Linked DNA regions of Pyrococcus horikoshii OT3. The main gene of each other region encodes a partner of the protein of the gene in region 2 in a complex. Links are inferred from orthologs where the notes say so. Each region holds a gene or a part of one and is shown on either strand. Other genes may lie near its edges. The genes, in order: psmA and PH_RS00910.

Evidence for each region.
Region 1: the proteins of PH_RS00910 (region 2) and psmA are in contact, whole or in part, in a cryo-EM structure (PDB 6HE5), measured with the Archaeoglobus fulgidus proteins. The link is inferred for Pyrococcus horikoshii OT3 from one-to-one orthologs. Residues at the interface, in WP_010879468.1 of Archaeoglobus fulgidus: Asp391, Leu392, Lys393, Gly394, Met396, Phe397, Val398; in WP_010877997.1 of Archaeoglobus fulgidus: Ala30, Arg33, Gly34, Ala35, Asp51, Arg53, Val54, Lys66, Ser79, Gly80, Leu81, Val82, Met166.

What each region holds. Positions count from the first base shown.
Region 1 is NC_000961.1:1,382,501-1,385,804, forward strand. What follows is about bases 197-3,175. They hold psmA (archaeal proteasome endopeptidase complex subunit alpha), read right to left. Parts: upstream 2,088-3,175; coding sequence 1,305-2,087; downstream 197-1,304. Other genes in these bases: rrp4 (exosome complex RNA-binding protein Rrp4), read right to left, coding at 197-570; PH_RS07355 (ribosome assembly factor SBDS), read right to left, coding at 567-1,277; PH_RS07365 (ACT domain-containing protein), read left to right, coding at 2,244-2,744; PH_RS07370 (DUF835 domain-containing protein), read right to left, coding at 2,738-3,175. Also shown: more of rrp4, read right to left, coding at 1-196; more of PH_RS07370, read right to left, coding at 3,176-3,304. UniProt on the Methanocaldococcus jannaschii protein: Component of the proteasome core, a large protease complex with broad specificity involved in protein degradation. The M.jannaschii proteasome is able to cleave oligopeptides after Glu, Asp, Tyr, Phe, Trp, slightly after Arg, but not after Ala.
Region 2 is NC_000961.1:175,040-178,335, forward strand. The notes cover bases 106-3,076. They hold PH_RS00910 (proteasome-activating nucleotidase), read right to left. Parts: upstream 2,201-3,076; coding sequence 1,010-2,200; downstream 106-1,009. Other genes in these bases: PH_RS00900 (Lrp/AsnC family transcriptional regulator), read left to right, coding at 106-407; engB (GTP-binding protein EngB), read right to left, coding at 379-951; PH_RS00915 (ABC transporter ATP-binding protein), read right to left, coding at 2,280-3,076. In the rest of the region: more of PH_RS00900, read left to right, coding at 1-105; more of PH_RS00915, read right to left, coding at 3,077-3,296. UniProt on the Methanocaldococcus jannaschii protein: ATPase which is responsible for recognizing, binding, unfolding and translocation of substrate proteins into the archaeal 20S proteasome core particle.

The DNA.
Region 1 (3,304 bases), 1.2 Mb from region 2 along the record:
CCATATCCATCCATTTTGACCAACGATTATCCTGGTCATGGTAAGCTTCTTAATCATGTTTATCATAGAACCCCCTCTTCCAATTACCCTTGGAACCCTCGAGGGGGTTATCTTAACTATCTGACCGCCTTTTAATGGCCCACCATTGAATGGCATTCCCTTAGTTGTAAGGTCTATATTGTTTACCTCGGTTATAGCCTTAACCTTCCCATAGATGATATCCCCTATGTCAAAGAACTTCCTGAGATCAGTTCTAAGGAGATCTATCTTTTCATCCGTGAAGTCCTGGATCTTTAGGTTTGCCAAATAAGGGGCCCCGATATCAACAACCCAACTGGAGAACTTAACATCAACAATTTTTCCTATCACGTTATCTCCGACTTCAGGTATGTACGGCCCTTCAAGGGGTATAACTCTAATTGTGTTTCCCTTTATATCAACAAGACCTATAACCGTCGAATATATCCTGGAACCCTCCCTGAATGTTCCCCTTCCGTTCTTGTAGGGACCCTGGGCTAAAAGCGTTCCTGGGACTACTAACTCCCTATTTTGAACAAAAATCCTCTTCATAAGCCCTTCCTCTCTATTAGTTTAGTTTGGGCATTACCCTTAGTTAGGGCATTTAATTTTTCATAAAACTCTTCCTCAACTCCTCCCGGAATCTCTATCAGGAACATCCACGAGCCATCGCTTCCCCACTCTTCTTTCTTAATTCTCCCAAATTTCCTCACTTCTCCATAGGATCTCCCAACGTACTCCCCAGGAATCTTAACTGCTATCACTTTCATTTCAATTCTTAGAGGGAGCACCCTCCTTAGTGCCTTTATAACGTCTTGAACCTGAGCTTCAGCATCCTTGAAGATGTCAACTCTAACTCCAACCTCTTCCATAGCCCTTAGTATCCTATCCACAGGGTGAGGATATCCCGTTCTTGGATCGACAGCATGCTTATGAATTATCGTCGCTATCTGCCTCTTCTTCTCTTCAAGCATTTCCCTTCTCTGTTGAGCCGTAAGTTGAACTTCTCCCTTCTTTAATATTATCTTAGCAACTTCATAGGGATCACTCGTACCAAATATCTTCTCCATTTCCTTCTCGCTGGCCTTATCCCCCTTATGAGCATCCTTAAACACATATGGTGTTGCAAGTATCTCCTCTATTGGAACGTTTTTACCCTCCTTGAAGTCTCTTGCAAGATATGGATCAACTAATATTTCAAAAGTCTCTCCTTGAATTTTTAATCTAGCAATTACGGCCTTGTCAACACTAATGGGCATGGTTTCACCCCCACAAAAAGGAAAAATTCAGTAGTGGCTATCGAGCTCTGAATAATCCTCCTCCTTTTCCTTAACCTCTTCCTCCTCAACTTCTTTCATTACCTCATTTAGATATTTCTCTATCTCCTCCCTTGATAGCTTCCTAAACTTCTTGTCCTTCACGGTTATTATCGCAACTTCGATATTCTCCGCACTCGGTTTCTCCATCGTCTTAGCTAGAGCAAAAATGGCCAACTTTATCGCTTCCTCTAGACTCATATCATCCTTGTACTTTTCCTCAAATATGGCCATTGCTGTATTTCTTCCACTTCCTATTGCCACGGCCTTCCACGCAAAATAAGCGCCACTAGGATCTGTTTCATAAAGTTCAGGCTTTTCATTAACTCCAGCCATAAGTAGAGCAGCACCAAAAGGCCTAACCCCACCATATTGGGTATGCATTTGTTTCAAGTCACATATCTTCTTCACTATCACAGCTAACGGAGCAGGCTCACCATACGTGAGTCTGTGAATCTGGGCCTCAAGTCTCGCCCTATTTACAAGAACCCTAGCATCCGCAATTATACCACTCGAAGCAGCCGCTATATGATCGTCAATTTGAAAGATTTTCTCATAGCTTTCGGGTTCTATCAATCTACTTGTGATCCTCTTTTCAACGGCTAAAACAACACCTTCATTGCACTTAACACCAACAGCGGTAGCTCCTCTTTTTACCGCTTCCCTTGCATAGTTAACCTGGAACAATCTCCCATCTGGACTAAACACGGTAATAGCCCTATCGTACCCTGCTTGTGGTGGAACGAATGCCATCTTCTCACCTCCACCTTAAGTAAGTCAAGACTCTTATATACCTTCCGCGAGAGCACAAATAATTTTAGCCTATTAGGTATGGTTGAGATCATGGAAACATTTTAATATCAATGAACCTAATAGTGGAACGTTGAACTTTAATGGCGGTGATGGGCCATGTGGGGAAGGATCGAGCACTATTTTGACGAGTACCCAGTAAGGAAGCTTATCGCAAAAACATTGCTTAGGTATGGGCTCAGGGTATCTGAAGATATGAAGATTAAGGCGGGAGAAATCGAAGTTCCCTACACAAAAATAGCTAAAGCCCTCAACGTTGATAGGAGGGTTGTTAAGGAGACCGTTGCAATGATCCTTAAAACGCCAGAGTTAAGAGATATTTACATGAACTTAGAACCCACCGTACACATGAAGTACGTTGGGAGACATGTTGGTTATGGGGTAATAGAGATAGAGCCCGAACCTAGAGCGATAGGGATACTTGCTAGGGTAGCTCAGAAGATAGCTGATAGGGGAATAAACATAGTGCAAGCGATAGCTGAAGATCCTGAACTTTATCCAGAGGCTACACTTACGATAATTACCGAGAAGCCAATCCCAGGAGACTTAATAAATGAACTTTCAAAGTTGGAGGGGGTAAAGAGGATATCGATTTATTGAGCTAGTATGTTTTTTAAGTTCTCAAACTCTCTTGCAATTATTTTCCACTGATTTTGAGAGTAGGCCTGGGAACTCGTTACAAGTATTAAACGGGCTCTATACTTGATAGCAGTATCTTTTAAAGAGAGCAAGAACTTCATTGCAGTTTCAAATCCATTCTCAATTACTATATACTCAAAGCCGTCTATCACAACTACGGTATGCCCCCTTTCTAGATGTCTTCTAACGAGGTCGAGCAATATCCCCAAGTCAGTAGGAGAAATTGCAATAATATTATCCTTAATAGGGCCGGAAACAACCTTGGTCAACCAGAATATAGGGAAGGAAAAGGAATCTTTAGGTAGATGCCTAGTAATGAGAACTCCATTTCCTAGGGATTCCATCCTTTTGAGGATATCGTGAAATACCTCCCTATCTTCTAAATAGTAGCCTCCAGGAAGGATATTAATTCCCTCCCCTATAACTCTTGGGGAACTAACTTCAAACAGGGCATATTTGAATATTCCTACCAGTATCATGCCTCTAAATACCCCACCAGCAAAGTATAAGTAAGGTGCTAT
Region 2 (3,296 bases):
GGGAAGGGAAAACTATTGAAGTTCATACCGTGGAGAAAACACAGGATGAGCTTGCCCAGGAGCTTGGAATAACAAGGCAAGCCCTAAGTAATCATTTGAAGATTCTCAAAGAGCTTGGATACATAAGAACTGGAAGGGGATTCATAGACTTAACTGATAAGGCCCTTGAGCTTCTAGGTGAAAAGAGGGGTGATGTATTCATATTTGTAAAAATCGAGCCAACAAAAAGAAAGCAAGTCTACGATACTATAAGGAAGTTGAGGGTCAAAAAGATATATCGCGTGACCGGGGATATAGATCTAATAATAGAAGCGGATAAAAGCAAACTCGATGAGATTCTTGAGGAGATAGCCGCTTTGGATGGTGTTAAGGAGACGATTACACACGTCGTCCTTGGCGTTCTCTAATAACCTCAAAAATTCTATTTTTTAACCTCTCAATGTTATCTCCGAACTTTGCTGAGATTGGAATGAATACTTTATCAATTTCACTTAAGGGTACTTCAAATTTTTCTGCTAGAAAGTTAATTACTTCCTGAACATTCTTTATCTTATCCAGCTTATTCACGGCAACTATCGTTGGTATGTCTAACTCCCTTAGGAATTGATAAAATTCTACATCTATTGGTATCTCGCCTCTTTTTTCCCATCGCTTAATGATTTCTGGGGCCGCTTTTCCGTCGACAACTAATACTGCGACGTCAATATTTTTTGCATTATCCTCTATGAAGTGAACTATCTCATCTTTTATCCTTTCCTGGACTTCCTTCGGTAATCCCATCATGAACCCGAAGCCAGGCATGTCAATGATCTTGTGATTCTTCCACTCTATTTCAATTATTTTCCTAGTTACTCCTGGCCTTTTCCCCCTTCTAACTTTTTTCCCTGTTAATCTATAAATAAGGGTGCTCTTTCCAACGTTTGATCTACCTGCGAATATTATAGTTGCCATCGGAATCTAACAAAATTATGGGATTTATAAATTCATAGGGTAAAAAGAAAAAGATTGATCAGCCGTAGATAACTTCATGGGACGTTATCTGTTGTAATAGCTTTCTTTCATTTCCTAGAACCTTATCTACTGCTTTAAGGAAATCCTCCTGAGTTACGTATGTCCTTCTCTCCCTAATTGCAAACATTCCAGCTTCAGTAGCTATGGCTTTTAAATCTGCTCCGCTTGCTCCCTCTGTCATTTCTGCTATGGCTCTTAAGTCAACGCCTTTGAGTTTCATTCTTCTCGTGTGAACTTTTAAGATTTCAAGCCTTCCCTCGAAGTCTGGAAGTGGAACCTCAATTAGTCTATCGAATCTTCCCGGCCTTAGTAGGGCTGGATCTAGTATATCTGGCCTATTAGTTGCGGCTATAACCTTTACGTTTCCTCTTGGATCGAATCCATCCATTTCAGCGAGTAGTTGCATGAGTGTCCTGTTAACCTCCCTTTCTCCTCCTGTGGTTTCATCCATTCTCTTTGCTCCTATTGCATCAATCTCATCTATGAATATTATTGTTGGGGCCTTCTCCTTTGCAAGTTCGAATAACTCATGAACGAGCCTTGCACCCTCTCCAATGTACTTTCTAACGAGCTCGCTTCCCACAACTCTAATGAACGTTGCGTTAACCTCATGGGCGAGGGCCTTTGCCATTAACGTTTTTCCGCAACCTGGGGGGCCGTATAAAAGAACACCCTTTGGAGGATCAATACCAACTTCTTCAAAGAGCTCTGGATGTTTGAGGGGCAGCTCTATGGCTTCCCTTAACTCCTGTAGTTGCTTTTTCAAGCCTCCAATATCGTTGTACGTTACATTTGGTCTTTCTATGACCTCAAATCCCAGTACTGTGGGATCTTTAGATGTGGGGAGTATCTCCACCACGGCCATTGTCCTTTGATCAAGTGCAACCCTAGTTCCTGGTCTCAGCTTTTTCCTGTCTATCCAGGGGGCTATTCTAACTACGAACCTTGGGCCATTGTAGTTTTGGACTATGGCCCTATCCTCATCTAGGACCTCTATGACCGTTCCTGCAAAAGCTGGAGGTTGTCTTAGTCTTGACATCTCACTTCTTAGCCTAGATAACTCCCTCTCTAGTCTCTCTTTGTCAGCTTCAAGCATCCTCACCTGAAGTTCAAGTTGTCTTATCCTTCTCTTGAGGTACGTTATATAATCATCGTAATCCCCTTGAAATTGAACTTCGTCACCACTCATTACACTCACCTCTTACCTAAATGATGTAGGTTTTTTAAAGCTTATAAAGGTTTGTTTGAAAGTGAGAAATCATAAAATCTTAAAGCTTTGAGAATTCAAGGGCTTTCTCGGTTTTCTTATCAAAAAGAACGAGTAGTTCTTCTTTAACTTTGATCGTTACCTTCTCTCCAAAGCTGAAGTGTTCCCCCTCTGGTGCAAATACCTTAACGATCGAATCATTTACTGACACTGTAACGATCTGCTCCCTTCCTAGGGGCTCAAAGGAATAAACCTCTCCGACGATCCCTTCTCCCTCACCCTTCACTATCTCAGCATCGTGGGGTCTGAACCCTATTATGACTTCGGTGATTCCAGTTTCCTTGACTATCTCAACGTATTGCTTGGGTATTGGTAATTTGCTCTTTTCCGTTATTACCAATTTTCCATCTTCTACTTTGGCCTCCACAAAATTCATTGGTGGATTTCCAAGGAAGCCCCCAACGAATTTATACTTTGGCTTATAGTAGACTTCATCGGGAGTTCCAACTTGGAGTATCTCACCTTCCCTTATCACGGCTATCCTATCGGCCATAGCTAAAGCTTCTGCTTGATCGTGGGTTACGTACACGGTAGTTATGCCGAGTTCTTTTTGAAGCCTCTTCAATTCTGCTCTAACTTCCAATCTTAACAGGGCATCTAAGTTGCTGAGAGGCTCATCCAGCAGAAGAACCTCCGGTTCTTTAACTAATGCTCTTGCTATTGCAACTCTCTGCTGCTGACCTCCGCTGAGTTGCCATGGATATCTGTTGAGTAATTTATCTATGTGGAGCATCTTCGCAACTTCCCTAACTTTTTTGTCTATTTCCTCTCTTGGAGCTTTTCTAAGCTCTAGTGGAAAGGCTATGTTCTTGTAAACAGTCATGTGAGGATAAAGAGCCCAGTTCTGGAAAACAAGTCCAACGTTTCTATCCTTAGGTGGTAGTTCCGTTACATCCTTCTCGTCAAAGTATATCTTACCCGACGTTGGCTTGTAAATTCCAGCTATCGTGTATAATAGTGTTGATTTTCCGCTTCCAGATGGTCCCAATAAGGCCATGAACTCCCCATCTTTTATCTT